2 regions of the Arthrobacter sp. K5 genome follow, and region 2 is predicted to be linked to the other one. Evidence: riboswitches for the same ligand, from Rfam matches in the RefSeq annotation. Region 2 holds a riboswitch; the other holds the start of a gene.
What was found. A riboswitch is a leader RNA that binds a small molecule or an ion and turns the genes downstream of it on or off. The one in region 2 is predicted to bind glycine.

Region 1 (14,887 bases), 630 kb from region 2:
GTGACCGTCCCGGCATCGGAAAGTAGCTGCAGCCCGGGGTCCGGGATGGCGGTGGTGACCAGGAAGCTGCTGCCCACGCCTACTCACCTCCCGTCGCGCAGGATGTCGCGGAAGCGGGACTGTCCGACGGGATCACCCAGCCGAACGCCGGGGCTTTGGACCGGGCACCCTGTGCCGCCTTGGAGCGGTTGGGTTCGCCCAGTTCGGCGAGCAGCTTCTCGGACAGGACAACGAGGTCCGCGAAAGTTCCCGGAGTCACCCAGCCGGGCCGGGTGGCGAACAGGATGTCTTCACTGGAGGTGTTGCCGCTGGCCCCCGGAGCGAAGGGGCAGCCGCCAAGTCCGCCAAGCGCGCCGTCCACCATGGCGGCTCCTGCCTGGATCGCGGCGAGGGTGTTGGCCACGCCCAGGCCCCAGGTGTCGTGCCCGTGGTAGACGATCCGGCGCGCCGGGGATTCCGCCCGGACCCGCTGGATGAGACCCGACACCTGGGCGGGGATGGCCTGGCCCAGCGTGTCGCAGAGGACGATGTCCGTGGTTCCCTCAGCACGGGGGTCGTTGGCGATCGCCAGGACCCGCTCCTCAGGCACGGTTCCCTCGAACGGGCAGGTGAAGGACGTGGCGATGCAGAGCTGGATCTGCCCGTTGACCGCCTGCGCGTACTCCACGGCCTGGGGCAGGGCAGCGAGGCTTTCGTCAGTGGTGCGGCCGATGTTCGCCTTGTTGTGCGAGTCCGACGCCGAGAGGCAGTACTGGAAGTTGCGGGCACCGGCGGCCGCGGCCTTGGCTACGTGGCCGGGGGTGGCCACCCAGATCCAGCATCGCTCCAGCTCTTCGGGCGTGAGGTTCTGGACCACCTCCAGCGTGTTGGCCATGGTGGGGACCAGGTCCGGACGAGCCATGGAGCCCAGCTCGATGGCCGGGACGCCGAGGCGGAGCAATTCCCGGACCGTCTCCAGCTTCCGTTCGGTGGACAGGACTTTCCCGGTGAGCTGCAGCCCGTCCCGCAGCGTGACATCGCGCAGGATGGCGCCGGACAGGGTCGAGGCGAGGGTGTTTCCGTGCTGGTTCATGCCTGGAGTGCCTCCTCGCGGCCCGATGCCGCGCTGATCTCTGCCGGGTCCATGCCGAGGAGCCCGGCGAGGATTTCTGCCGTGTTTTCGCCCAGGTCCGGGCCGAGGTTCCGGATGGGGAGCGATTCGCCGCCGATCACCGGAACAATGCCCGGGAATCCGACGCCGGGCAGGATCTCCTCGCCGGTGGAGACGTCGAATTTCTGGACCATGTTGCGGGCAGCGTACTGGCTGTCGGTGCTGATGTCCGCCGCTGTGTAGATGGGGCCCGCCGGGACGCCGGCAGCGTCCAGGGCTGTCAGGGCGTCGGCGGCATCCAGTTCCGCGGTCCAGGCACCGATGGCGTGGTCCAGTTCCTCGCGCCGGGACCACCGGCCGGCGTTGCTCTGCAGCGCAGGGTCCTCTGCCAGGTCGGGGCGGCCGATGGTCTGCATGTACCGCTGGTAGATGGAGTCCCCGTTGCCGGCGACCACGATGCTGGCGCCGTCCCTGCAGATGTAGGCATTTGAAGGCGCAATCCCCTCCATTCGGCCACCCACACGCTGCCGGTCAACTCCGTACGCCTGGTAGTCGGGGATCAGGGATTCCATCATGGAGAACATGGCCTCGTTGAGCGCCACGTCGATGATCCGCTCGGTGAGCGGCACAGCGCCGGCCGTGTCCCGCCGTCGTGCTTCCCTTTGGTACAGGCTCATCATGGACCCGAAGGCGGCATAGAGTCCGGCGATCGAGTCCCCGATCGAAACGCCCACCCGGACAGGTGCGCGGTCCGGGTCGCCGACTAGGTTCCGGAACCCCCCGTACGCTTCGGCGACGGCGGCGAAGCCCGGACGCTGGGACAGCGGGCCTGTCTGCCCGAAGGCTGAGATCCGCGTGATGATGAGGTCCGGGTTGGCCTGATTGAGGACCTCCGGCCCGAGGCCCCACTTCTCCAGCGTGCCCGGACGGAAGTTTTCCAGCAGGATGTCCGACTTGGCGGCGAGCTTCAGCACCGCCTGCTTTCCGGCCTCGGTCCGCAGGTCCAGCACCACGGACTTCTTGTTGCGGTTGATGGTCCGGTACAGCATGGAGGTGTCGCCCTTGTGCAGGCGCCAGTTGCGCAGCTCGTCACCGGTTCCCGGCCGCTCCACCTTGATGACCTCGGCGCCGAAGTCTGCAAGGAGCCTTCCAGCCGTCGGTGCGGCGATGTAGTTTCCGAGTTCCAGGACGCGGATGCCTTCCAGGGGCGCGATGCGTGGTGGTGTCATGGTGTCTTCTTCTTTCGTTGGCGTAGACCGGGAACGCACAGGGTCTCGGGTTCGATTAGAACAGCAGGCTCATGGGCAGGATCAGCAGGATGGCGACGACGGAGGCCACCGAAACCCCGACGGTCACCGATTTCAGTGCACCCCGCACGCTTTGGCCGAGGAGAGACTGCAGGAGCCAGAAGGTGTTGCTGGTGACGTGGACCATGAACAGTGATCCGGCGCCGGCCGACAGCGCCAGCAGCACGGGGTCCAGTCCGATGACGGGTGCGATCGGGGCCAGCAGGCCTGCGGCGGTGATGGCGGAGAGCGTGACGGAGCCGACGGCGATGTGCAGCACGGCGGCGATGGCCCAGACCACCAAGAGCGGGGCAACGGTGCTTGCGGAGAAGAAGCCGCCGAGGATGTGGCCGAGGCCTGCTGCTGCGACGGTTGCGGCGAGTGAGCCGCCCACGCCGGTCAGGATCAGGATCTGGCCGCTTTCCTTGAAGCCGACGGCGATGGCCTCCTCGACGCGCTTCTGCCCGATGGCGGAGCGGGTGACGAGGCAGGTGCCGATCAGGCCGATCAGCAGGGCGATGACCGGTTCGCCCAGGAGCTGCAGCCAGGGCAGGTCGATCTTCAGGATCTGCAGGATGGCTCCCGCGCCGATGAGGAGCAGCGAGGTCAGGAGGGGTGCAAACAGGACGATCAGCGGGAACTGCTTGGGTTCGCGTTCGGCGACGGCGACGCTACCGGTGACCTGGGCGGCGGTTCCGTTGGTTCCGGGCCCGCTGGCGGCGGTGCCGGCGGCAACGGGGCGGCCAGCACCGCCGTCGTACTCTTCCTCTTCACCCTCACGGTCCTCCTCGGCGACGAAGGTGTGGTCCTCATCCTTGGCTTCGTTCCAGAAGCCGCGGCGGAAGAGGAACGTCATGATGGCGATGGCGATGATGATGGTGGGGATGACCAGCAGCAGGCCGAAGAGCAGCATTTTGCCGAGCGGCACGTTCAGGAGGCCTGCCAGGGCAAGGGACGCGACGCCGGGAACCGTGAAGACGATGCCGCATTCAAGGGCGATGGCCATGGCGGTGGCCATGCGTGCCGTGCCGAGTTTGCCGATTTTGGGTGCCAGCTTGCGGGCGAGCGGGGCGGAGATGACGAGCAGGACGTCCAGGAAGATGGACTGAAGCACCGTTCCGATGGCCAGGCCCATGGTGTACGGCAGGCGCTTGGGCCCGAACGTGTTCAGCAGATGCTCCACGAGGCGCCGGATGGCCCCGCTCTGGTTGAGGATGGAGCCCATGAGGACGCCGAAGGCGATGAGCAGGCCGACGTCCACCATGATGTCGCCGAATCCGGCGGTGATGGTTTTGACGGTCTTTTCGACGCCGAGGCCGACGGCGAGGCCGAGGTACACAGAGCTGACCACCAGGGCGATAACCGGGTTGACTCTGAAACGGACAATCAGCAGCACGGCGGCGAGAACCGCGACGGCTGTGTTGATCAGGACAGCGATGTCTTGCATGTGGGGGAATCCGATCGTTGGGCCTTCCGCACTGAAGGCTTGGGAGCAGGGGCCGGTCGTGAGGAGCGACACATTCGCTGTTCCCATATTATGGGTTTCAGCTCACAATGCAAGATGTGTCGGGCAAGGAAAAAGCGCGAACGTACAGTTGTGGCCCCATTTCCCGGCGGAAAAGGGGCCGCAACTGTACGTTCGCGCTATGGGTACGGATTTAGCTCAGGAAGCCTTCGCGCCTTCCCCTGCCGTCCAGTTGGTGGCCGGCTGGGTTTCCACGTTGTTGAACGTGTAGAGGTGGATGCCCGCAAGAGCAGGTTCCATGGCGGCCAGTTCGGAAACCAGGGACCGGGATGAATAGCTGCCGGCGTTCAGGAGCCTGCGGGCGAGGGGCCCCTTGCGGCTCAGGAACTTCAGCGAGGGCCCTACCCCGATCTTGGCTGCCAGCGAAACGAGCTTGGCCCGCGGTACGGCCCCGGCCACGCCCGCCCAGACGGGAAGGTCAACACCTTCGCGGCGCAGCAGTTCGGCGTACCAGCCGATCCTGGGTGCCGAGAAGCACATCTGCGTCACCACGTTCGAGGCCAGATGCTGTTTCTCCAGCAGTGCGTCGAGCATCGTCAGCTCGTTGTGTTTCGGGTGGCCTTCCGGGTAGCCGGCGACGCCGATGGCCATGGCCCCGCCGGTCAGGTCGGCAATGTCCTCCATGAGCCGGCTGCTGGTGCCGTAGGGACCGGCGGCCTCCGGAGCGTCGCCCCCGATCGCGAAAACTTCAGTGATCCCCGCAGCCTCGCAGTCGCGGAGCATGCCCGCCAGCTGGACCCGGCTTTCGATGCTTCGTGCGGCGAGATGGGGAATCACCTTGTAGCCAAGCTGGGCAAGCTGAACCGAGGCCCGCACCGTGGCCCCAACCCCATGGTGCGGCAGGCACGTCACGGTCAGCGTTGATCCGGCCGGAACGTGGGCCTGGACTTTGGGAATGATGCTGTCCGTCGGGATGATCTCCAGGCGCAAGGGCATTTGGTTCGTCATGAGCAACTCCAGGTCTGGTTGGATGGGCTTGTCAGCGGAGGATGACCGTGCGGTTTCCCGACAGGATGATTCTTCCTTCGGCATGCCAGCGCACGGCATTCGTCAGGGCCTTGCATTCCGCATCCTTGCCCACGGACACCAGGTCCGCGGGGGTGTACGTGTGGTCGACCTCAATCACCTGCTGCGCAATGATCGGCCCCTCGTCAAGCTCTGAGTTCACGTAATGGGCCGTGGCGCCGACTGTCTTCACTCCGCGCTCATGCGCCTGGTGGTACGGTTTCGCGCCCTTGAAGCTGGGCAGGAACGAATGGTGGATGTTGATGGCCTTGCCGGTGAGCCGGGCGGTGGCGGAGTCGCTGAGGACCTGCATGTAACGGGCCAGAACCACCAGCTCAACCTCATACGCGTCCACCAGTTCCAGGAGCCCGGCCTCCGCTTCTGCCTTGGACTCCGGGGTTACGGGGACGTGGTGGAACGGGACCCCGTGCCAGGCCGCGAGCCCTTCGAGGTCCGGGTGGTTGGACACCACCGCCGCTATCTCGACCGGCAGTTCGCCGCTGCGGGCGCGGACCAGCAGGTCGTTGAGGCAGTGACCATACTTGGACACCATCACCAGGATCCGCTGCTTGCGGTCATGGCGCTCGAGGCGCCAGTCCATGGTCCATTGTCCGGCCAGCGGCGCGAAGCGGTCCCGGAGCTGTTCGACGGCGGCGGCGTCACCCGTCGAGGCGAAGTGGACCCTCATGAAGAAGTGCCCCGCGTTCCGGTCGCCGAACTGTTTGAGGTCAACGATGTAGCACTCCTGCTTGAGCAGGAAGTCCGCCACCGACTGGACGATTCCCAGGGAATCGGGGCAATGGAAGGTCAGCACAAACTCCCCGCCGGCTCCGGGCGCCTGATCCGCCAATGAGGGCTTTTCCTCTGTCCTGATCATCCCTTGACGCTTTCCTTCTCCTCGAGACGCCGGCCCGCATGGTCGCGGGCGGCGGTCTCCTCGGACTGCAGTTCATCCTGGAAGGCTGCATAGCGGGCCAGGTGCGCGGGCCGGCGGCGCAGAACCAGCCAGGCCGCACCGAGCAGGACGAACCAGACGGGTGTGACCAGCAGCGCGGTCAGGGTGTCGGGCTGGGTGGTCAGGGTCCACAGCACGAAGGCGAAGAAGGCGAAGACCACCCACACCATGGGGATGCCGCCGGGCATCTTGAACCTGGAGGCGGTGTGCAGGTGCGGGCGACGGCGTCGGAAGGCGATGTAGCTGGCGAGGATGATCGACCAGACGAAGACGAAGCAGACAGCCGAAACGGTGGTGACCATGTCGAACGCCTTGCCGATGTCCTGGCCCGCGTACATGAGCACCACTCCGGAGAGCAGCAGCACACAGGACAGGAACAGGGCGTTATTGGGTACCTTGCGGCGGGACAGGCTGCCGAAGACGGCCGGCGCGTCGCCTTCCTGCGCCAGGCCGTAGACCATGCGGGAGGTGGAGTAGATGCCGGAGTTGGCCGAGGACATGGCCGAGGTCAGCACCACGAGGTTAACCACCGTGGCGGCGGCCCCGAGTCCGGCCAGCGAGAACATCGCAATGAACGGGCTGTGGCCGGCGGCGAACTGGGTCCACGGCGTGACGGACATCAGGATGATGAGGGCGCCCACGTAGAAAAGCAGCACGCGCACCGGGATGGAGTTGATGGCTTTGGGAAGGTTCTTTTCCGGGTTCTTGGCCTCCGCAGCCGTGGTGCCCACCAGTTCAATGCCCACAAAGGCGAACACGGCGATCTGGAAACCGGCCACAAATCCCATGAACTCGTTGGGGAAGAAGCCGCCATGGCTCCACAGGTTCGTAAAGGTGGCGGGCCCGGCGTCGGACTGGAAACCGGTGAAGATCATGAACAGGCCCACGACGATCAGCGCGGCGATGGCGATGATCTTGATCAGCGCGAACCAGAATTCGGTTTCACCGAATGCCTTGACTGTGGTGAGGTTCAGCAGCAGCAGGATGGCAACGGTGGCCAGGCCCGGGATCCAGAGGGGCAGTCCCGGCCAGAGTTCCTTCGAGTAGCCGGCGATGGCGATGACGTCCGCGATTCCGGTAATCACCCAGCAGAACCAGTAGGTCCATCCCGTGAAGAACCCCGCCCACGGGCCCAGCAGGTCGGCGGCGAAATCGCTGAAGGACTTGTAGTTCAGGTTGCTCAGCAGCAGCTCGCCCATGGCCCGCATGACGAAAAACAGCATGAAGCCGATGATCATGTATACGAAGATCACGGACGGCCCGGCCGCGGAAATGGTCTTGCCGGAGCCCATGAACAGGCCCGTGCCAATGGCGCCGCCGATGGCGATGAGCTGGATGTGCCGGTTGCTCAGCTGCCGCTCCAGGCGGGGAGCCTCACCGGCCGTGGAGGCAGGAGGATGAATCGTCATTAGGAACTCCATCGTTCAAGTGGCCCTGAATGGCCACACTGATTCGGTTCCTCCCCGCTCTGTATGGGACCTGAGAGATTCCGCGGACATGGTCTTCCGCTTGCACCGTCGGTGAGACAGGACGCGCCTGCCTACTTTCCAGAGTTGCCTCGCCGCGGCGGTACGTGGGCCTGAGAGTTTCCTGGGGAGGGTTTGCTCCTACGGCGCCTGCTGAACGTACCGGCAGGGCTCTCCCGCCGCAGATCGTAAGCATTTTCAATTATGTCGAGAAAAAATGTATGCATACCGGCAGCGGCCGCCTTGCCGGCACGTGCCGGTCAGCGCAGCCCGCCGGCCACCGGTTCAGTGTGGTCTCGGTCACGAAGAATTGTCAAACGGCGGTTGGCCCGGCCGCCTTGCCGGGCCGCAGAGGGAAACGTGGGGACACCCACGGATGGCTCCGATTTGGTCTGGGCCGGATTGTCCGGTATCTTATGATCCGAATCACCCACATCTTCATAGCCTTTCGAACCGTGGCGGGAGAGTCCTCCCAGTCATTCACCGGGCAGGCGCCGTAGGAGCAAATCCTCCCCAGGAATCTCTCAGGCCCCCGTACCGCCGCGGCTAGGCAACTCTGGAAAGCAGCCAAACCTTGTTTGGCTCACCGACGGTGCAAGCGGAGAACCACGTCCGCGGAATCTCTCAGGTCCAATACAGAGCGGGGAGGAACCCAAACCATGCCGTGCCACACGTGGCAGGCCAAACCTGGAGTTCCTCATGACGATTCAATCGCTTCCATCAACCTTTGCCGACCGGCATATCGGCGCCCGCCGCCAGGCCGATATCGACACCATGCTCAAGAACATCGGCTATGACTCGGTCGATGGCCTCGTTGATACCGCCGTCCCGGCGTCCATCCGCCAAGAGAACCCCCTGCTGCTCACCGCTGCGCTGAGCGAAGTTGAGGTCTTGGCCGAGCTTCGCCGCCTGGCCGCCAAAAACAAGACCGCCGTCCAGATGATCGGCCAGGGCTACTACGACACCGTGACGCCCCCGGTGATCCGCCGCAACGTCCTCGAAGCCCCCGCCTGGTACACCGCATACACCCCGTACCAGCCGGAGATCTCGCAGGGCCGGCTGGAAGCGCTGCTGAACTTCCAGACCATGGTGCAGGACCTGACTGCGCTGCCGGTCGCCAACGCTTCCCTGCTGGATGAGGCCACCGCCGTGGCGGAGGCCGTGCTGCTGATGCGCCGGGCCAACAAGAAGAACGACGGCAAGACCGTTCTGGATGCCGACTGCCTTCCCCAGACCATCGCCATCGTGCAGGGCCGGGCCGAAGCACTCGGCTTCGAGATTGAAATTGCGGACCTGTCCCAGGGACTTCCCGACGGCGACATCAACGGCGTCGTCCTCCAGCAGCCCGGCGTTTCGGGCCGCGTGTGGGACCAGTCCGGCGTTATCGCCGCCGCCAAGGAGCGCGGCGCGCTGGTCACGGTGGCCGCTGACCTGCTTGCCCTGACACTCATCACGCCTCCGGGCGAGCAGGGTGCGGACATCGCCGTCGGAACCGCCCAGCGCTTCGGGGTGCCGCTGTTCTTCGGCGGCCCCCACGCTGCCTACATGGCGGTGCGCACCGGCATGGAGCGCACGCTTCCGGGCCGCATCGTTGGCGTCTCCAAGGACAACGCCGGCGCCTCCGCCTACCGCCTGGCGCTGCAGACCCGCGAGCAGCACATCCGCCGCGAGAAGGCCACGTCCAACATCTGCACGGCGCAGGCGCTGCTGGCCATCGTGTCGTCCTTCTACGCCGTCTACCACGGCCCCGACGGCCTGAAGGCAATCGCCGAGACCGTTCACAACAACGCCCGCGTCCTCGCCACCGCGCTCAGGGCGGCAGGCCGCGAACTCGTCAGCGATTCCTTCTTCGATACCCTCACCGTCCGCGTGCCGGGCAAAGCCACCAAGGTCATCACGGCGGCAGAGGCCCGCGGCATCAACCTGCGCCTCATCGACGCGGACACCGTGGGCGTCTCCATTGATGAAACGACGACGGCGGCAACACTTTCCGCTGTAGCCGTCGCCTTCGGCGCCGGACCGGTAGGGGACGCAGCGGGCTTTGAACTTCCCGAGGCAGTGCTGCGCACCTCCGACTACCTGCAGCACCCGGTGTTCAACACGCACCGCTCGGAAACCCAGCTGCTGCGCTACATCCGCAAGCTCTCCGACCGCGACCTGGCGCTGGACCGCACCATGATCCCGCTGGGCTCCTGCACCATGAAGCTCAACGCCACCACCGAGATGGAAGCCATCTCCTGGCCGGAGTTCGCCTCGATCCACCCGTTCGCCCCGGATTCCCAGACCGCAGGCTGGCGGGAACTGATTGATGGCCTGGAGGCGGACCTCGCCGAGATCACCGGCTACGACCAGGTCTCCATCCAGCCGAACGCCGGCTCGCAGGGCGAGCTCGCCGGGCTGCTGGCCATCCGCGGCTACCACCTGTCCCGCGGCGACGACCAGCGCAACGTCTGCCTGATCCCTGCCTCGGCACACGGCACCAACGCCGCCTCGGCTGTGCTGGCCGGCATGAAAGTCGTCGTGGTGGCCACCGCCGCCGACGGCACGATCGACCACGCCGACCTGTACGCCAAGATCGAGCAGCACCGGGATGTTCTCTCCTGCATCATGATCACCTACCCGTCCACGCATGGCGTGTACGACGCCGACGTCCGCGAGGTCTGCGACGCCATCCATGCGGCCGGCGGCCAGGTCTACGTGGACGGGGCCAACCTGAACGCGCTCGTCGGGCTCGCGCAGCCGGGCAAGTTCGGCGGCGACGTCTCGCACCTGAACCTGCACAAAACCTTCTGCATCCCGCACGGCGGCGGCGGACCCGGCGTCGGCCCGGTCGCGGCCAAGGCGCACCTGGCACCGTTCATGCCGGGCGATGCGAACAAGGCCGCCCATGAAGCGGGACACGGCGTCGCCATTTCAGCGTCGCGGTTCGGTTCGGCGGGTGTGCTGCCCATTTCCTGGGCCTACGTGAAGCTGATGGGCGGGGCCGGCCTGACCGAGGCCACCAAGTCTGCGCTGCTCGCGGCGAACTATGTCGCGTCCCGGCTGAACGAGTTCTTCCCGGTCCTCTACACAGGAGAGAGCGGGCTGGTGGCGCACGAGTGCATCCTGGACCTCCGCGAGCTCACGGCCCGGACCGGCGTCACCGCCGAGGACGTGGCCAAGCGCCTGATGGACTTTGGCTTCCATGCGCCCACCCTGGCGTTCCCGGTGGCGGGCACGCTGATGGTGGAACCCACCGAGTCGGAGGACCTGGCCGAGATCGACCGGTTCATCGACGCGATGATCACCATCCACGCCGAAATCGAGCAGGTTGCCAGCGGCGACTTCACCGTGGAGAACTCCCCGCTGCGCAACGCGCCCCACACGGCAGCCGCCGTCGTCAGTTCCTCCTGGGACCGTTCCTACCCGCGTGAGCAGGCCGCGTTCCCTGTGCCCTCGCTCAGGCAGGACAAGTACTTCCCGCCGGTGGGCCGCATCGACGGCGCGGCCGGCGACCGCAACCTGGTCTGCTCCTGCCCGCCTCTCGAAGACTTCGAAAACTAAGGACTGACAATGACCGAGAATTACACGGCGCTCTACGACCAGCACAAGAAGGCCGGCGCATCCTTCACCGACTTCGGCGGCTGGCAGATGCCCCTCAAGTACACCTCCGAGCTCGCCGAGCACCACGCCGTGCGCAACGCGGCCGGCCTGTTCGACCTCTCCCACATGGGCGAAGTCTGGGTCACCGGCCCGGACGCCGGCGCCTTCCTGGACTACGCCCTGGCCGGCAAGCTGTCCGCGATCGCCGTTGGCAAGGCCAAGTACTCGCTGATTTGCGACGCCGACGGCGGCATCATCGACGACCTGATCTCCTACCGCCGCGATGATCACAAGTACCTGGTGGTCCCCAACGCCGGCAACGCCACGGTGGTAGCCGCGGCTCTGGCCGAACGTGCCGCCAACTTCGACGTCGTAGTGGAGGACGCCTCCGCCGAGACCTCGCTCATCGCCGTCCAGGGTCCCGCCGCGGAGGCGATCCTGCTGGCCCTGGTCCCCGCCGAGCAGCACACGCTGGTCACGGAACTGAAGTACTACGCCGCCGTCGAGGTAGGGCTCACCGTCAACGGCACTGTACAGACCCTGCTGCTGGCCCGCACCGGCTACACCGGCGAGGACGGCTTCGAGATCTACGTCCCGAACGCGGATGCCGCCGGACTGTGGGAGGCGCTGCTGGATGCGGGTGCCGCCCATGGGCTCATTCCGGCAGGTTTGGCCTGCCGCGACTCGCTGCGCCTGGAAGCCGGGATGCCGCTCTACGGCAACGAGCTCTCGCGCCACGTCAATGCCTACGCCGCGGGACTGGGCCCGGTGGTGTCACTGGCCAAGGAAAGCGACTTCGTGGGCAAGGAGGCGCTGGCCGCAATCAAGGCAGCCGGCGTCGGTTCCACCATCGGCCAAAAGCTCGTGGGCCTCAAAGGCCTGGGCCGCCGCGCCGCCCGCGGCCACTATCCGGTGCTCAAGGACGGCATGCTGATCGGCGAGGTCACCTCCGGCCAACCCTCCCCCACCCTCGGCTACCCGGTGGCGATGGCGTACGTCGACGTCGAGCATTCCGAGGTAGGCACGGTCCTGGACGTCGACCTGCGCGGCAAGGCAGAGCGGTTCGAAGTGGTGGCACTGCCGTTCTACAAGCGCGCGCACTAGGCCCGGCAGCACCAACAGACTTTCAAACGTAAAGGAAAATCACATGAGCAAAGTTGTTTCTGAACTGAAGTACTCCGCCGAGCACGAGTGGGTTGCTGCTGACGGGGGCGGGCCGGTGGGGATCGGGATCTCTGCCGTCGCGGCCGACGCCCTGGGCGACATCGTCTACGTGGACCTCCCCGAGGTCGGTTCCACCGTCACGGCAGGCGAAACCTGCGGCGAGGTGGAGTCCACCAAGTCCGTCTCCGACCTGTACGCGCCGGTCACGGGTGAAGTGACCGAGATCAACGACGGTGTCGTCGCCGACCCGGCCCTGATCAACAGCGACCCCTACGGCGCCGGTTGGCTGTTCAAGGTGGCCGTCACCGAGGAGGGCCCCCTGATGTCGGCTGAGGAATACGCCACAGCAAACGGCGGCGAACTGTAACTTCCCCCAGCAAGTCCACCTCCCCAGCCCGAACCGACCACAACTATCCAGTTAGGAACCGACCATGGCTGTTGGCGTCTTCGACCTGTTTTCCATTGGGATTGGCCCTTCGTCCTCGCACACCGTTGGACCCATGCGGGCCGCGGCGGTGTTTGCCGAGGAGCTGAAGGCGTCCGGCAAGCTGGCGGACGTGGCGTCGCTGCGCGTGGACCTGTACGGGTCGCTCGCGGCGACGGGGCACGGCCATGGAACCATGACGGCGATCCTGCTGGGGCTGGAGGGCTTCCATCCGGAGCTGATCCTGCCCGATGAGGTCGAGGAACGGCTGGCGTCGATCGCCGAGACCGGGACCCTGCAGCTGGCCGGGTCCGTCGCCCTGCCCTACGGCGTGGCGGACATGGTCCTGCGGCCGCTGACCGTGCTGCCGCGGCACACCAACGGCATGACCTTCACGGTCTCGGACGCCGCCGGGAACGTGCTCCACGCGGCGACGTTCTTCTCCGTGGGCGGCGGGTTCATTGTCCGCGAGGGCGAGGAGGACGCGGCCCAGCAGGAGCTCGATGAGTCCAAGAAGGAGCTGCCGCTGCCGTTCCGGACCGCCGCCGAACTGCTGGAGCACTGCGGCGCCCAGGGCCTGTCCATCGGCGAGGTCATGCTGGTCAACGAGCGCGCCTCCCGGTCCGAGGAGGACATCCGGGACGGCCTGCTGCACATCTACTCGGTGATGGAGGGCTGCGTGGCGACCAGCCTCAAGCGTGAGGGGCTGCTGCCCGGCGGGCTGAAGGTCCGCCGTCGTGCCCCGGACTGGCACGAGCGGCTCCTGAAGGAAAGCCGGGACCACGATCCCGGCTACCGGGACCCGAAGTACTGGCAGGAGTGGGTGAACCTGATCGCCCTGGCGGTCAACGAGGAGAACGCCTCGGGCGGGCGGGTGGTGACTGCCCCGACGAACGGCGCCGCGGGCATCATCCCGGCGGTGCTCTACTACGCGCTGCATTTCGCGCCGGGCATGGATCAGGCGACCCGGGAGGACCGCGACGACGTGGTGGTGAAGTTCCTGCTCGCCGCCGGCGCAGTGGGGGTGCTGTACAAGGAGCAGGCGTCCATTTCCGGGGCGGAGGTGGGCTGCCAGGGCGAGGTGGGATCGGCGTCGTCGATGGCGGCCGCCGGCCTGGCAGAGGTCATGGGCGGCACACCCGCGCAGGTGGAAAACGCCGCGGAGATCGCGATGGAACACAACCTGGGCCTGACCTGCGACCCGATCGGCGGGCTGGTCCAGGTGCCCTGCATCGAACGCAACGCCATCGCCGCAGCCAAGGCGATCAACGCGGCGAAGATGGCGTTGTGGGGCGATGGCTCGCACCGGGTCTCGCTGGATGAGGTCATCGTGACCATGCGCGAGACCGGCAAGGACATGAGCTCCAAATACAAGGAAACCGCGATGGGCGGCCTGGCGGTCAACGTCGTGGCCTGCTGACTTAGCACTCCTACTGATTTAGCAACAGGGAAAGAGAACAATGACACTGGCACCAGAAGGCCGGAAAATGCTGCGGATCGAGCAGCGCAATGCGGCCACCCCGGTGGAACGCAAACCGGACTGGATCAAGGCCAAGGTCCAGATGGGCCCGGAGTTCGTCGGCCTGAAGAACCTGGTGAAGAAGGAAGGCCTGCACACCGTCTGCGAAGAGGCCGGCTGCCCCAACATCTTCGAATGCTGGGAAGACAAGGAAGCCACCTTCCTGATCGGCGGCTCCGAATGCACCCGCCGCTGCGACTTCTGCCAGATCGACACCGGCAAACCCTCCCCCGTGGACCGGTTCGAACCCACCAAGGTCGCCCGGTCCGTGCAGTCGATGCAGCTGCGCTACGCCACCGTCACCGGCGTCGCCCGCGACGACCTCGAAGACGAAGGCGTCTGGCTCTACGCCGAAACGGTCCGCAAGATCCACGAACTAAACCCCGGCACCGGCGTCGAACTCCTCATCCCGGACTTCTCCGGCAAACCCGAACACATCGCCGCGATCTGCGACTCCAAACCCGAGGTCTTCGCCCACAACGTCGAAACCGTGCCACGGATCTTCAAACGCATCCGGCCCGCGTTCCGCTACGAACGCTCCCTGGACGTCATCACCCAGGGCCGGAACCTGGGCATGGTCACCAAGTCCAACCTCATCCTGGGCATGGGCGAAACCCGCGACGAGATCTCCGAAGCCCTGAAGGACCTGCACCAGGCCGGCTGCGACCTGATCACCATCACCCAGTACCTGCGCCCCTCCGAACGCCACCTCCCGGTGGACCGCTGGGTCAAGCCGCAGGAATTCGTCGACCTCGCCACCGAGGCCGAAGAGATCGGCTTCCTCGGCGTCATGTCCGGCCCCCTGGTCCGTTCCTCCTACCGGGCCGGCCGGCTCTGGGCCACCGCGATGCGCAAAAAGGGCTGGGAAATC
Region 2 (14,887 bases):
GCGTCGTTCTCCACGAAAATCTCGAAGCCGTCCTCGCCGGTGTACCCCGTGCGGGCCAGGAGCAGGTTCCGGCTGGCGCCGCCCACAAGGAAGGACACTTCGACGGCGGCGTAGTACTTGAGTCCGGTCACCAGCTCGTGCTGGGCTGCCGGGACGAGGCGCAGGAGGATCTCCTCGGCCTTGGGACCCTGCACGGCGATCAGTGATGTGGCGTCGGAAACGTCGTCGACGGCAACCTCGAACCCGCCCTCCCGGGCAGAACCAGCCCGCTGGGCCAGTGCCTCGGCCACGACTTTGGCGTTGCCTGCGTTGGGCACAACCAGGAACCGGTGGTGGCCCTCGTCGTCTGCCGGCCTGCGGTACACGATGAGGTCGTCGATGATGCCGCCGGCCTCGTTGCAGATCAGGGAGTACTTGGCCTTGCCGACGGCCATCGCGGAGATCTTGCCGGCCAGGGCGTAGTCCAGGAACGCGGCGGCGTCCGGGCCGGTGACCCAGACTTCGCCCATGTGGGAGAGGTCGAAGATGCCGGCCGAGTTGCGGACGGCGTGGTGCTCGGCCAGTTCGGAGCCGTACTTCAGCGGCATCTGCCAGCCGCCGAAGTCGGTGAACGAGGCGCCCAGCTTCTTGTGCTCCTCGTAAAGGGCAGTGTAGTTCTCAGTCATTGAGGAATCCTTTGTGTGCGGATTGAGCCTGGGCGGCCCGGGGTTTCGCTCCCCAACCGTTCCCTAACCTCGCAAGCTCGGTTAGGGAACCCGGCGGTCGTGGGCCCAAGCTCCACCACCGGGGCGCCGACAGGCTCAATCACCGGACGAATCTAGTTCTCGAAGGCTTCAATCGGCGGGCAGGAGCAGACCAGGTTGCGGTCGCCGGCTGCGCCGTCGATGCGGCCCACCGGCGGGAAGTACTTGTCCTGCTTGAGCGTGTGAACGGGGAAGACGGCCTGCTCACGCGGGTAGGCGCGGTCCCAGTCCGAGCTGATCGCAGCGGCCGCGGTGTGCGGCGCATTGCGCAGCGGGCTGTTTTCCACGGTGAAGTCGCCGTTGGCAACCTGGTCGATCTCGCCGCGAATGGCGATCATGGCCTTGATGAACCGGTCGATCTCGGCCAGGTCCTCGGACTCGGTGGGTTCGACCATCAGGGTGCCGGCCACCGGGAACGCCAGGGTGGGGGCGTGGAAGCCGTAGTCGATTAGGCGCTTGGCCACGTCCTCGGCGGTGACGCCGGTCTTGGCCGTGAGTTCGCGGAGGTCCAGGATGCACTCGTGTGCCACGAGACCGCCTTCGCCCGTGTAGAGCACGGGGAAGAAGTCGTTGAGGCTGGCGGCAACGTAATTCGCGGCGAGCAGCGCGGACTTGGTGGCCTCGGTCAGGCCGGCCCCGCCCATCAGCTTCACGTAGGCCCAGGAAATGGGCAGCACGCCAGCGGAGCCGAAGCGCGAGGCGGAGATCGGAACGTCGTTGCCTTCGGTCCAGGTGGCAGCATCGCCCGGCATGAACGGGGCCAGGTGCGCCTTGGCCGCGACCGGGCCGACGCCGGGTCCGCCGCCGCCGTGCGGGATGCAGAAGGTCTTGTGCAGGTTCAGGTGCGAGACGTCGCCGCCGAACTTGCCCGGCTGCGCGAGCCCGACGAGCGCGTTCAGGTTGGCCCCGTCCACGTAGACCTGGCCGCCGGCCGCATGGATGGCGTCGCAGACCTCACGGACGTCGGCGTCGTACACCCCGTGCGTGGACGGGTAGGTGATCATGATCGCCGAGAGAACATCCCGGTGCTGCTCGATCTTGGCGTACAGGTCGGCGTGGTCGATCGTGCCGTCGGCGGCGGTGGCCACCACGACAACTTTCATGCCGGCCAGCACAGCCGAGGCGGCGTTGGTGCCGTGCGCCGAGGCAGGGATCAGGCAGACGTTGCGCTGGTCGTCGCCGCGGGACAGGTGGTAGCCGCGGATGGCCAGCAGCCCGGCGAGCTCACCCTGCGAGCCGGCGTTCGGCTGGATGGAGACCTGGTCGTAGCCGGTGATCTCGGCGAGGTCCGCCTCCAGGCCATCAATCAGTTCCCGCCAGCCTGCGGTCTGGGAATCCGGGGCGAACGGGTGGATCGAGGCGAACTCCGGCCAGGAGATGGCTTCCATCTCGGCGGTGGCGTTCAGCTTCATGGTGCAGGAGCCCAGCGGGATCATGGTGCGGTCCAGCGCCAGGTCGCGGTCGGAGAGCTTGCGGATGTAACGCAGCAGCTGGGTCTCGGAACGGTGCGTGTTGAACACCGGGTGCTGCAGGTACGCGGAGGAACGCTCGACGGCGGCATCCAGGGCGAAGCCGTCAGTCGCCTCCACTGCCCCGGCACCGAAGGCGGCGAGGAGGTCGGCCACGATGGCCGGCGTCGTTGTCTCATCAGTGGAGATGCCAACGGTGTCAGCATCGATGCTGCGGAGGTTGATGCCCTTCTTCTCGGCGGCGGCGATGATGCCGGCGGCCTTGCCCGGGACGGAAACCGTCACGGTGTCGAAGAAGCTCGTGTGCAGGACGTCCAGGCCGGCGGCCTGGAGTGATGCGGCCAGGGTCCTGGCGTGGCCGTGGGCGGTTTCGGCGATCGCCTTCAGGCCCTCCGGTCCGTGGTAAACGGCGTACATGGAGGCAACGATGGCCAGCAGCGCCTGCGCCGTGCAGATGTTGGACGTGGCCTTCTCGCGGCGGATGTGCTGCTCGCGGGTCTGCAGCGCCAGGCGGTAGGCGGGGACGCCGGCGTTGTCCTTGGAGACGCCCACCAGGCGGCCGGGCAGGGAGCGTTCCAGCCCCTTCTGCACGGCCATGTAGGCGGCGTGCGGCCCGCCGAAGAACAGCGGAACGCCCAGGCGCTGGGCGGAGCCGACGGCGATATCCGCGCCCTGCTCGCCAGGAGGCGTGATCAGGGTCAGGGCAAGCAGGTCAGCGGCCACCGTGACCAGCGCGCCGCGCTCCTTGGCGGCGGCGATGACCTCACTGTGGTCGAAGACGCGGCCGGAGACACCAGGCTGCTGGAGGACAACGCCGTTGATGTCGCCGTCGGGAAGCCCCTGGGACAGGTCCGCCACCTCCACCTCGAAACCGAGGGCTTCGGCGCGGCCCTTGACGATGGCAATCGTCTGCGGCAGGCAGTCCGCGTCCAGGACAGTCTTGCCGTCGTGGGCGGTCTTGTTCTTGTTGGCCCGGCGCATCAGCAGCACGGCCTCGGCCACGGCCGTGGCTTCATCCAGCAGCGAGGCGTTGGCGATGGGCAGGCCCACCAGGTCCTGGACCATGGTCTGGAAATTCAGCAGCGCTTCCAGCCGGCCCTGCGAGATCTCCGGCTGGTACGGGGTGTACGCGGTGTACCAGGCGGGTGCCTCAAGGACGTTGCGGCGGATCACCGGGGGCGTCACGGTGTCGTAGTAGCCCTGGCCGATCATCTGCACGGCGGTCTTGTTCTTGGCCGCGAGCTTCCGGAGTTCCGCGAGTGCTTCCACTTCGCTCAGGGCCGGCGCGAGCTGCAGCGCTGAATCCTGGCGGATGTCGTTGGGCACTGCCGTATCAACCAGCGCGTCGACGGTGTCGTAGCCGACGGCCTTGAGCATGGCTTCGACGTCGGCCTGGCGGCGGGCGCCAATATGCCGGTCGACGAAGGACGAGGAGGCTGAATTAACGGTCAAAAGGAACTCCATAACTAAGGCGACGCAGGGTACGCCACATTGATTCGGGTTCCTCCCCGCTCTGTATTGGACCTGAGAGTTTCCGCGATGCTGCGCTTTCGCACAGCTCCGCTTGCACCGTCGGTGAGCACAGCGTGCCCTGAACTGTCCGCGCGAAGGCGGAACATTTCCAGCGGGCAGCCTGCTGCTTTCCAGAGTTGCCTTGCCGCGGCGGTACATGGGCCTGAGAGATTCCTGGGGAGGTTTTGCTCCTACGGCGCCTGCTTGTACCTACTTGCAGGACTCTCCCGCCGCAGATCAAAGGCTTATTCAATTGAGCGGTGACAGCTGTCACAGAGGCTATTGTCCTACGCCGGGATCGCGTCTGCAAACTGTGGCGGCGTGGGCTGGCACACCCCCGACGGCGGGCAACCCCGGGGAAGCCCACCTACCCCCTGAGCCGCTCAAGTGCGGCCAGGAGGCTTTCGACGTCGGCCGCCGTCTCGGCGGGCGACGCAGCCGGCCCGATGGACAGCATGGCGTTGAAATAGAGGCCGTCGCCCATATACAGGACGGCCTTGGCCAAGCCTGGCCCGACGTCGCGGGCGATCTCATCAAGCCACCTCTGCTGGATGTGGGCAAACCGGCGCCGCGTCTCCTCGTGCGCCACCTCGGCAAGCCTCGTCGCGGCCACGATGGCACGGTCCAGCGGAGTGTCCGCCCAGACGGACGATTTGATGAAGTAGGCGGCCGCACCCTCCGCAGCCGCAGCCATGGCAAGGGCATCCGCTTCCGCGTACTCGTCGAGGCGGTCCAGCAGGACGCCGATCAGCGCTTCCTTGTTCGGAAAGTGGTACAGGAGCCCGCCCTTGGACACGCCTGCGCGGGCTGCCACGGCATCAAGGGTGGCGGCGCGCTCCCCCACCTCGATCAGGAGGGATTCAAACGCATCGAGCACTGCGCCGCGGGCGACCGGTTTTCTGGGCATGGCTCCCATCATGCCCGGTTCCGACCCCGGGTTTATAACTATACCGTCTGGACGGTATAGTTATTTCATGACCCTGCACTCAACCCTTCGCCCGGAGAACACGTCCGCAGAGCAGGCCCGCGGTGGCGCGCGCGACTGGTTCGCCCTGGCCCTGCTCATGTTCCCGGTCCTCCTGGTGGCCGTGGACAACACTGCGCTGACGTTCGCCCTTCCCGCAATCGCCCGCAGCCTCGACCCCTCGGGCGTACAGCTTTTGTGGGTGGTGGATGCCTACGCCCTGGTCCTCGCCGGACTCCTTGTTGCCATGGGCAGCCTCGGCGACAGGATCGGGCGCCGCCGGCTGCTGCTGGTCGGCATTTCCGGCTTCGCTGCGGTCTCCGCGGCGTCGGCCTTCGCCCCGAGTGCCGAATGGCTCATTGCCGGCCGCGCGGCCCTCGGATTCTTCGGCGCCATGCTCATGCCGTCCACGCTGTCACTGATCCGCAACATCTTCCGGGAGCCGGGCAGGCGGAGGCTGGCCGTGGCCATCTGGGCTGCGGGGTTCTCCGGCGGCGCAGCGCTGGGACCGATCTTTGGCGGCTGGCTGGTGGAGCACTTCTGGTGGGGCGCCGTCCTGCTCGTGGCCGTGCCCATCATGCTGCCGCCACTGGTGCTGGGTCGCTTCCTCATTCCGGAATCCAAGGATCCGAATCCCGGCCGCGTGGACCTGGCCAGCGTGGTGCTGTCAATGCTGGCCATGGTGCCGGTGGTCTACGGCATCAAGGAACTGGCCACCCATGGACCCGGCGTGACGCCGTTCGGGGTTCTGGCGTTTGGCCTGGCCATGGGACTCCTGTTTGTCCGCCGCCAGCACGCCCTCACGTCCCCGCTCCTGGACATGTCCCCACTGCTGGATATGTCACTGTTCAGCAACCGCGTGTTCAGCACAGCGATCACGGCAAACATCCTGGCGCTGTTCTCCTACAACGGCTTCATCCTGTTTCTGGCCCAGCACCTGCAGCTGCTCGAAGGCATGTCACCGTCAGAGTCGGGCACCGCCATGCTGCCGGCCCTGACGGCCACCGTGGTGGCGGGTTTGCTCGTGGTTCCGCTGGTCCGGAAGGTCCGGCCGGGCTTTGTGGTGGCCGCCGGACTGGCGCTGAGCGCCGCCGGCTACTGCATCGTGGCGTTCGGGGATCACGACGCCGGGCCCACCGCGCTGCTGGTCGCCCTCCTCGTCCTGGCGCTGGGCGTGGGTTCTGCCGAGACCATCTCGAACGATCTGATACTGGGCGCCGTGCCGGCCGAAAAATCCGGCGCAGCGGCGGCCATATCGGAGACCGGCTACGAAGTGGGCTCACTCCTCGGGACAGCCCTCCTGGGGTCCATCCTGACCGCGTCATACCAGCAGCATCTCGCCCTCCCGGAGACCGTTGCCCACGCAGTCCCGGCAGAGTCGGCGGACCAGGCCAGGGAGACCCTGGCCGGTGCCATGGAGCTCGCCGGGTCGCTGCCGGCTCCGCTGGCCGAGGGGCTCACGGCGGCCGCCCGGGCCGCCTTCGATTCCGGCGTCCACATCACCGCGGCGATCGCGCTGGTACTGATGGCAGGAGCCTCGGTGCTCGCCGCCGTCGTACTTCGCCGCATCCCGCCCGCGAAGTAGCCGGCACAGAAACGGGCAGCCCCGGAGAATTACTCCGGGGCTGCCCGCTGCGATCGGCTCCTGGCTTGTCCCGCCGGCCGGCTACTTGCTGTCAGGGTGCGTGACGTTGGCCGACGCCTTCATGTTCTCGGCGCCAACCATCCACGCGTACTGCTCGAGCTTTTCGATGAACGTATGCAGCAGGTCTGCAGTGGTGGGGTCCTCCTCATCCACCTCGTCATGGACCTTGCGCATGGTGCCTACGGCCGCTTCGAGCGCTGCCACGATGCGGTCGATCGCATCCTTGGTGTTGATGAGCCCGTCGGGGAACGGGGGAAGGTGGGTCGACTTCGCAACAGTCGTGCTGCGACCGTCCGGCAGGGCGTGCAGGGCACGCATGCGCTCCGCGATGTCGTCGGCAAAGGCCCGGGCGGCGTCGACGATCTCGTCGAGCTGAAGGTGCAGATCCCTGAAGTTGGTTCCAACGATGTTCCAGTGCGCCTGCTTGCCCTGGATGTGCAGTTCGATCAGGTCCGTCAGGACGGCCTGCATGTTGTTGGTCAGTGTCGGTGAAGCCTTCATGAATCCTCCTCGATTGGTCCAGTGGTTTCGACGCTACATCAGCGGCCCGGGGACCGGGAGCGCCGATGCGCCAATTTCACGATCAGCTTACTTACTACTTTGCGGGTCGTAAATGATCAGCATTCAAATAGCCCTTGCCACACCCGCGTTGTACGTGCATACTAAATGAACGTCATTCATTTAGTGACGGTCGTCTCACTGGAGTAATCATCATCATGATCGAAGTAACCTGCCTCAACGCGCCTGCCTCCCTTGCCCGGACAGCGCCGTCCGGCCGCCCCGCCTTGAGGGTGGGCGTTGTGCAGCACCGCTGGCACAGCAGCGCCGCCGCACTCCGTGCGGAACTCAACGACGGCATCGACCGGGCGGCCCGGCTGGGCGCCACCGTGGTGTTCCTGCCCGAGCTCACCCTCTCCCGCTACCCCGCAGACCAGGTTCCGGAGAATGACCTTGCACGGCAGGGCCAGGACCGGCTGCGCCCCTCCGACACCGCCGAGGACCTGCTGACCGGCCCCACGTTCCGCTTTGCCGCCGAGGCCGCCCGCCGGAACGGCATCACCGTCCATGCCTCGCTCTACCAGCGCGCCTGCAACCCGGACGGCTCGGACGACGGCCTGGGCCTGAACACCTCCATCCTCGTGTCCCCGGCCGGCGAGCTACTGGCCGCCACCCACAAGCTGCACATCCCGGTGACCGCCGGATACTACGAGGACAAGTTCTTCCGCCAGGGTCCCGCAGCGGGGGACGCCTACCAGGTCCATGCCCCGGCTGAACTCGGCGGCGCCCGGCTGGGGATGCCCACCTGCTGGGACGAATGGTTCCCCGAGCTGGCCCGCATGTACTCCCTCGGGGGCGCCGAACTGCTGGTGTACCCGACGGCGATCGGTTCCGAGCCGCTGTTCCCGGACTTTGACACCCAGCCGCTCTGGCAGCAGGTCATCGTGGGCAACGGCATCGCCAACGGCCTGTTCATGGTGGTCCCGAACCGCTGGGGCCGGGAGGGCAGTCTGAACTTCTACGGCTCTTCCTTCATTTCGGACCCCTACGGCCGCATCCTGGTCCAGGCGCCCCGCGACGAGTCGGCAGTCCTCGTGGCCGACCTCGACCTGGACCAGCGCAGGGACTGGCTGACGCTGTTCCCGTTCCTGACCACCCGCCGCCCCGACACCTACGCACGGCTCACAGAACCGGTCCGTCCCGAGGAGCCGTTCGGCACGCCGGACCTGCTTTCGGCAAGCTCAACCAGCGGCTCCGCAACCGCCGGGGTAAACGCGTGAGCGCGTGGCGGATGCCGGCCGAGACGGCGCGCCAGGAGCGGCTCTGGATGGCCTTTCCCACCGGCGGCTACACCCTCGGCGACACCGCTGAGGCGGCGCACGCCGCCCGTTCCGTCTGGGCCGCCGTCGCGAACGCCGCCGTCGAGTTTGAACCGGTCACCATGGTGGTGGACCCGTCCGACGTCGGGACAGCCGCACGCTATCTGTCCCCCGCCGTCGAGGTGCTGACAGCGGAACTCAACGACGCCTGGATGCGCGACATCGGCCCAACGTTTGTCCTGGACGGAAAAGGCGCCCTGGGCGCCGTCGACTGGGTCTTCAACGGCTGGGGTGCCCAGGACTGGGCCAGCTGGGACAAGGACGCGCTGGTCGCCGCCGAGGTGGCCGGACGGTCCAGCGCCCGGCACCTCGTGTCCGAACTGGTCAACGAGGGCGGCGGAATCCAGGTGGACGGCGAGGGCACGGTGCTGGTCACCGAAACGGTGCAGCTGGATCCGGGCCGCAACCCCGGTCTCAGCAAGGCCGACGTCGAGGCCGAACTGGCCAGGACCATTGGCGCCACGAAGGTGATCTGGCTGCCCCGCGGCCTTACCCGCGACTCACAGCGGTTCGGGACGCGCGGGCACGTGGATATCGTTGCCGCCATCCCGTCCCCGGGCACCCTGCTGGTCCATTCCCAGCAGAACCCCGCCCACCCGGACTATGAGGTCAGCCGCGAAATCATCAGTTTCCTGTCCTCCACTACGGATGCTGCGGGCCGGGAATGGTCCATCGTCGAAGTCCCGGCGCCCGTTGCACTGACGGATCCGGAGGGCTTCGTGGACTACAGCTACATCAACCATGTGGTGGTCAACGGCGGCGTCATCGCCTGCACGTTCGCCGACCCCAATGACGAGAAGGCGCTCCGCATCCTCGCGGATGCGTATCCCGGGCGCAAGGTGGTGGGCATCGATGCCCGCGAACTCTTCGCCCGCGGCGGGGGCATCCACTGCATCACCCAGCAGCAGCCCGCTGCAGTCTAGAAAGGGCAAGTCATGAGCCAAACCACGAGCATCCAGCCCGGAGGGAAGAGCACTCCCCCGGCTGGCGAAGCAACGCACGGCATCACCGGGAAGGGCCTCAAGGGCGGGCAGCTGGGCCTCCTGGCCGTCGTCGTCCTGGGTATCTCGACCATCGCGCCGGCCTACACGCTGACCAGCGCGCTGGGTCCCACGGTAAACGAGGCGGGGCTCCAGCTGCCGGTGATCTTCCTCATCGGCTTTATCCCCATGATCCTCGTGTCGCTCGCCTACCGGGAGCTGAACGCTGACTCTCCGGACAGCGGCACCACGTTCACGTGGGTGACCAAGGCGTTCGGGCCGTGGGTTGGCTGGATGGGCGGCTGGGGCCTGCTGGCCGCCAACATCATCGTGCTGTCCAACCTCGCCGGGGTGGCGGTGGACTTCTTCTACCTCTTCCTGGCGCAGCTGACCGGGTCGCCGGAACTGGCGGACCTCGCCGCCAACAAGCCGCTGAACGTGCTGACGTGTTTCGTCTTCGTGGCGCTGGCCGTGTGGGTCAGCTATCGCGGCCTGCACACCACCAAGGTTGTCCAGTACGGCCTGGTGGGTTTCCAGCTGGTGGTTTTGGGCCTCTTCGTGGCCATGGCCTTCGCCAACTGGTCCACGTCCAGCACCGCCATCCCCTTCAGCTGGGACTGGTTCGACGTGACAAAGATCGAGACATTCGGCCAGGTTGCCGCAGGCATCTCGCTGTCCATCTTCGTCTACTGGGGCTGGGACGTGTGCCTTACCGTCAACGAGGAAACGGCCAACGGGAAGAAGACCGCCGGCCTGGCCGGAACCCTGACCGCCGCCGTCGTCCTGGGCATCTACCTGCTGGTGACCATCGCCACCATGATGTTCGCCGGCGTCGGTAACACGGGGATCGGCCTCAACAACGAGGAGAACCACGCGAACGTCTTCACCGCGCTGGCCTCCCCCGTCATGGGCCCGTTCGCCATCCTGATGTCCCTGGCGGTCCTGTCGAGTTCGGCGGCGTCGCTGCAGTCGACGTTCACGTCGCCATCGCGCAGCCTGCTCGCGATGGCCCACTACGGCGCCCTGCCCCGGCAGTTCAGCCACATGAGCAGGAAATTTTCGACGCCGGGCTTCGCCACCGTCGCCGCAGGCGTGCTGTCGGCCGGGTTCTACGCCGTGATGCACGTGGTGAGCGAGAACGTCCTCAACGACACCATCCTGGCCCTCGGCCTGATGATCTGCTTCTACTACGGGCTGACGGCGTTTGCCTGCGCCTGGTACTTCCGCGGGAGCGTTTTCAGCAGTGTCCGCAACTTCGTGCTGCGGCTGCTGTGTCCGCTGCTGGGCGGCATCGGCCTGACGGTGGTCTTCCTGCAGACCGCCATCGACAGCTGGGCGCCTGAGTTTGGCAGCGGATCGCAGGTCTTCGGGGTAGGGCTCGTCTTCGTGCTCGGCGTCGGGATCCTGGCCCTGGGGATCGTCTTCATGCTGGTAATGGCGCGGCTGCGGCCCGGATATTTCCGGGGCGACACCATCCGCCGCGACACCCCTGCGCTGGTGGTGCCCGAATAACACCGCCTGCGAATGCGGCGATGCCCCGCCTCCCGGACCGGAGGCGGGGCATCGCTTGCATTGGAGCAAATCGGCGTGGAGCCAATCAGCGTCTCCGGGACCCCTAGTCCCGTCAGCCCTCCTGCTCCCCTACCGCAGGCGACTCACCAGTAGTGGGCGACGTCGACGACGAGCCGGGAACCGGACCCGGGGCCATCCAGCGTGTACACCTTGAATGGCAGCCGGGCACGGACGCCCAGGCCGAGTGTCGTGTAGCCCTCGAAGCTTCCTGCCCACGCCACCTGCCGGAACGTGTGGTACCCGGAAACGTTGGTCACCTCGGACCGGTTGGCCGGAATGAAGGTCGCTTTGCCGGTGGCATTGTCATAGGCCGGCGAGTTGATGGTCAGTTGCAGGAAGGCCGCGCCACGGAGCTTGACCGGCAGGCCGGACCCTTCCTGGGCCACTTCGGAAACGTAGCGGACGTTGTAGCCTTTGGCTTTGCCCTTGAGGTCGATCACGAGGCGGTCGAAGCAGTAGTGCTGCCCTGTGCGGACGTTGGTGACGGCTGCGGTACTCATGGTCTTGTCTGCCTTCGCCAGCGAGCCCCACACCTGCCCGCAGTAGGAGGCTGCCGAGGCGGAGCCCGGAGCCAGCAGGCCCAGCCCAACAGCCAGAAATATGACTGTGAGCCAGGCGGGAATTCTTTTCATTTGGCCACCCCTTTCGGATGAGTGATTGGATAGCTCCAGAGTAGGAGCGCCAAAGGCCCTGTACGAGGGATGTGGCCGGTTCGGGGCGCAACCGTTAACGTCGCAAAATACGGGTCACGGGGCCGTGATTCCGGGCGTGCTTTTGTGGGGTTCGAGAGGCGTTCGTGGCCCTTTCTCCACGCTTCCGTTACCGCAGATAACGGCGCTTGTGCGGTCCCAAAAAGGCTGTGCGGACGCAAAGAATCTGTGAGGGCATGAAAAGCGAGGCGCCGGCCTCCCCATGGGGAGCCGGCGCCTCGCGTGGCTTTGCTTTGGCGGCTGCCTGGCTATGAAGGCTGCCTGGCTGCAAAGCGGAATATGCGCGGAGTGGCTGTTTAGCCTTCGCAGTCGTGGCAGTACTTCAAGCCGTTCTTTTCCTTGGCTACCTGGGACCGGTGGCGGACCAGGAAGCAGGAGCCGCAGGTGAACTCGTCGGACTGCTCGGGGACGACGATGACCGTCAGTTCCTCGTTGGAAAGATCGGCGCCCGGAAGGTCGATTCCCTCGGCGGTGTCGTTCTCGTCGACGTCGATAACGGCGGTCTGGGCACCGCCGCCGCGGGACGCCTGGAGTGCCTCCAGCGATTCGGAGGGAGACTCTTCTTCTGTCTTGCGTGGGGCGTCGTAATCGGTAGCCATAGCGTTGTTCACTTTCGTTGCTGCACAGCGCCATTCAGGCACCTCAGTGAAGCAGTTTAGGTCATAAAGCGGCAACGTCAAGAATAGTGTGGCCAACGCGACACTAAGTGGTCTTTTCCGCCTGTTTCGTGGGCTGGCCGGCGGTATTTCCGTGCATCCTGAGCGCGTGGTCACCCCCGACGGCGACCCCGCTGAGCGCAGGCAGCCACGCCCATCGTGTGACCTCCTGGAGGGCGTCGTTGGCCTGCTCGGCAGTGGCAGGAACCGGCGGCAAGAGCAGGGCGTCCGCGAGCGCCGCGCGCATCCGGGTAAGCGACTTTGTGATGGTCATGGCGCAAAGCTATGCGGCCAGTGTTGTGGACACGTTTCGGCCGCGTCTCCGGGCAGTTAAACCGCATTGGCCCTACTGCCAGGTCCGGGGCCAACGGGACCTGGCCCTACCGCGGGGACTGGCGGGGCGCCGTCGTCGGTCTTAGCCTTGATCTGTTCTCGGATCTGACCACCCAGCAGGCGGAGGCACCCCATGGCTACGAAACTGAACCGCAAGGCGTTGGAGCATGCACGCAGTCTCGTTAAGAACGGGAAGGTGGAGCGGGACGTCCGTGATGACTGGAGCGAACACGCTCCCTCAGCGGACGACGAGAATTCCTTCATCGATAAGCACGGCTTCGACGAGTTCTCGAAGTGGCACCTCGGCATTGACCGCGAGAAGTCCGAAGGCACCAAGGGCAGCGTGAGCTTCCCATTCGGGGACCTCAAGAAGGTCCACCGCTGCGCCATCATTTCGCTGGAGAGCCGGGCGGCACAGTACGACCACGACGACATCCGCAAGGCTGCCAAGGACCTCCTGGAAGAGATCGACGCGGACTGACCGCAGCGTAGCCCACACGCAGGAAACCCCTCCGTCCCGGCGAGGCGCCGGGACGGAGGGGTGTGCGGCCCCGAGACTCAGCAGGTCAGGGCTTCACCGGCACGCGGATCAATGACCCGGGAATCCCGCTGGAAATAGACGTTGCCAGTGACGGCGAAGTCATATTCGTCCTGGGAATGGACCAGCCGGCGGGTGCCGACCTCGTCGGTCACCCAGATGATGTGACCGTCTTCAGTGCGGTCATCGATGACACCGCCCCAAAGAGTCAGCCCCCGGCGGCTGAGAGTAATAACGTCCCCCTGGGCGAGTGATAACCACTTCGCCGTACGGCTGCTGTTCACAGTGCATCTTCCCTTTCCGGTTGCGCCCGAGACTGGTCTCAGCCGCGGTTGTACATGACGTGCTTCGTGCGGGAGAAGTCCTCCAGGGCATAGATGGAGAGGTCACGGCCGTAGCCGGAGCCCTTGAAGCCGCCCCAGGGCATTTCGTTGGCGATGACCAGGTGCGAATTGACCCAGACGGTGCCGAAGTCGAGCCGGCGGGGAACGGACAGCGAGCGGGCGGAGTTCGTGGTCCACACCGAGGCGGCAAGCCCGTAGACGGTTTCGTTGGACCGGGTGATGGCCTCCTCGTCGGTGCTGAAGGTCTCCACCGACACCACCGGGCCGAAGATCTCCGTGCTGGTGACCGGGGCACCGGCGGGCACGTCGGTGACCACGGTGGGTTCGATGAAGTAGCCCGGCCCCTCCAGCGCGTTGCCGCCGACGGCGATGGTCAGGCCGTCCTTCCGGATGTCCTCCAGTGCAGCCAGGACACGTTCGTAGTGGGCCCTGGAGATCATGGACCCCATCTCGACGTCGTCACCCGCACCGGGAGCGCCGACCGAAATCTCACTCACTTCCCGTACCAGCAGCTCCGTGAACTTCTCCGCGACGGACTCATGGACCAGGACGCGGCACGCCGAACCGCATTCCTGCCCGCCGTTCCAGAACCCGGCGGAGCGTACGCCCTTGGCGGCCGCTTCCAGGTCGGCGTCCTCGAACACGACGACGGGTGCCTTGCCTCCCAGTTCCAGGTGCACCCGCTTGACGGTGGCGGCTGCGCTTTCGGCGACCTTCTGGCCGCTGCCGACGCTTCCGGTGATCGCGACGAGGTCGACGTCAGGGTGTTCGGAAATCCGGTTGCCCACCACACGGCCGGAGCCGGTGACGATGTTCAGGACACCGGCGGGAACGTCGTTGGCGATGAGTTCGGCCAGCTTGAGGGTGGTCAGCGGGGTCTGCTCCGACGGCTTGAGCACCAGGGTGTTGCCGGCGGCCAGGATCGGGGCAATCTTCCATGCGGCCATCAGCAGCGGGTAGTTCCACGGCGTGATCACACCGACCACGCCTACGGGCTCGCGGAAGACCACCGAGGTGTGGTTCTCTGCGTAGTCGTCCGCACCGAGCGTGGTGAAGGCACGCGCAGCACCGGCCGAGAACCTGAAGGTGTCAATCGCACTCGAGATGTCGTCCTCGGCCACAGCAGCGGGCTTGCCGGTGTTGGCAGCTTCGAGGGTTTCGAGCAGTTCGCGGTTGTCCTCAATGATGTCCGCGATGCGAAGCAGGACGGCGGACCTGTCCTTGGGAGTCTTCGCTGCCCACCCCGCCTTCGCCGCGACGGCGGCCGCGACCGCCGCGTCGGCGTCCTCAACCGATCCGGAGGGAACCTGCATGATGGTCTCCTCCGTGGCCGGATTCACCACATCGGCGGTGGAGTCCGACACGGGGCCGACGAACGCCCCGCCGATGAACTGGCCGAAAGGCGGAAGGGACGGCACCGGGGCGTCTCCGGTCCTGCGGACGGTGAACAATGCTGATTCTGTCGTGGTCATGGTTTTTCCTTCAGTCATGTCTTAGCTAAGGGATGTGCCTACCTGACGGCGGCGGGCGACTTTTCGGTCTCG

Region 1: linked by a shared signal. The riboswitch ahead of cycA (D-serine/D-alanine/glycine transporter) and the one ahead of gcvP (aminomethyl-transferring glycine dehydrogenase) in region 2 are both predicted to bind glycine.

What each region holds. Positions count from the first base shown of each region.
Region 1 covers NZ_CP159279.1:3,431,885-3,446,771, reverse strand. The annotation lists gene ABRP34_RS15660 (D-glycerate dehydrogenase) at 1-77, opposite strand, end outside; gene ABRP34_RS15655 (hydroxymethylglutaryl-CoA lyase) at 80-1,072, opposite strand; gene ABRP34_RS15650 (CaiB/BaiF CoA-transferase family protein) at 1,069-2,319, opposite strand; gene ABRP34_RS15645 (SLC13 family permease) at 2,375-3,823, opposite strand; gene ABRP34_RS15640 (methylenetetrahydrofolate reductase) at 4,040-4,849, opposite strand; gene purU (formyltetrahydrofolate deformylase) at 4,881-5,783, opposite strand; gene cycA (D-serine/D-alanine/glycine transporter) at 5,780-7,270, opposite strand; glycine riboswitch at 7,419-7,516, opposite strand; glycine riboswitch at 7,777-7,877, shown strand; gene gcvP (aminomethyl-transferring glycine dehydrogenase) at 8,027-10,870, shown strand; gene gcvT (glycine cleavage system aminomethyltransferase GcvT) at 10,880-12,013, shown strand; gene gcvH (glycine cleavage system protein GcvH) at 12,057-12,440, shown strand; gene ABRP34_RS15610 (L-serine ammonia-lyase) at 12,505-13,917, shown strand; gene lipA (lipoyl synthase) at 13,958-14,887, shown strand, end outside.
Region 2 covers NZ_CP159279.1:4,062,836-4,077,722, reverse strand. The annotation lists gene gcvT (glycine cleavage system aminomethyltransferase GcvT) at 1-665, opposite strand, end outside; gene gcvP (aminomethyl-transferring glycine dehydrogenase) at 818-3,664, opposite strand; glycine riboswitch at 3,866-3,964, opposite strand; gene ABRP34_RS18585 (TetR/AcrR family transcriptional regulator) at 4,092-4,631, opposite strand; gene ABRP34_RS18580 (MFS transporter) at 4,699-6,273, shown strand; gene ABRP34_RS18575 (DNA starvation/stationary phase protection protein) at 6,355-6,834, opposite strand; gene ABRP34_RS18570 (nitrilase-related carbon-nitrogen hydrolase) at 7,050-8,111, shown strand; gene ABRP34_RS18565 (agmatine deiminase family protein) at 8,108-9,133, shown strand; gene ABRP34_RS18560 (APC family permease) at 9,146-10,702, shown strand; gene ABRP34_RS18555 (hypothetical protein) at 10,846-11,394, opposite strand; gene ABRP34_RS18550 (DUF4193 domain-containing protein) at 11,769-12,071, opposite strand; gene ABRP34_RS18545 (hypothetical protein) at 12,175-12,402, opposite strand; gene ABRP34_RS18540 (hypothetical protein) at 12,595-12,942, shown strand; gene ABRP34_RS18535 (hypothetical protein) at 13,020-13,283, opposite strand; gene ABRP34_RS18530 (aldehyde dehydrogenase family protein) at 13,322-14,815, opposite strand; gene ABRP34_RS18525 (alanine/glycine:cation symporter family protein) at 14,854-14,887, opposite strand, start outside.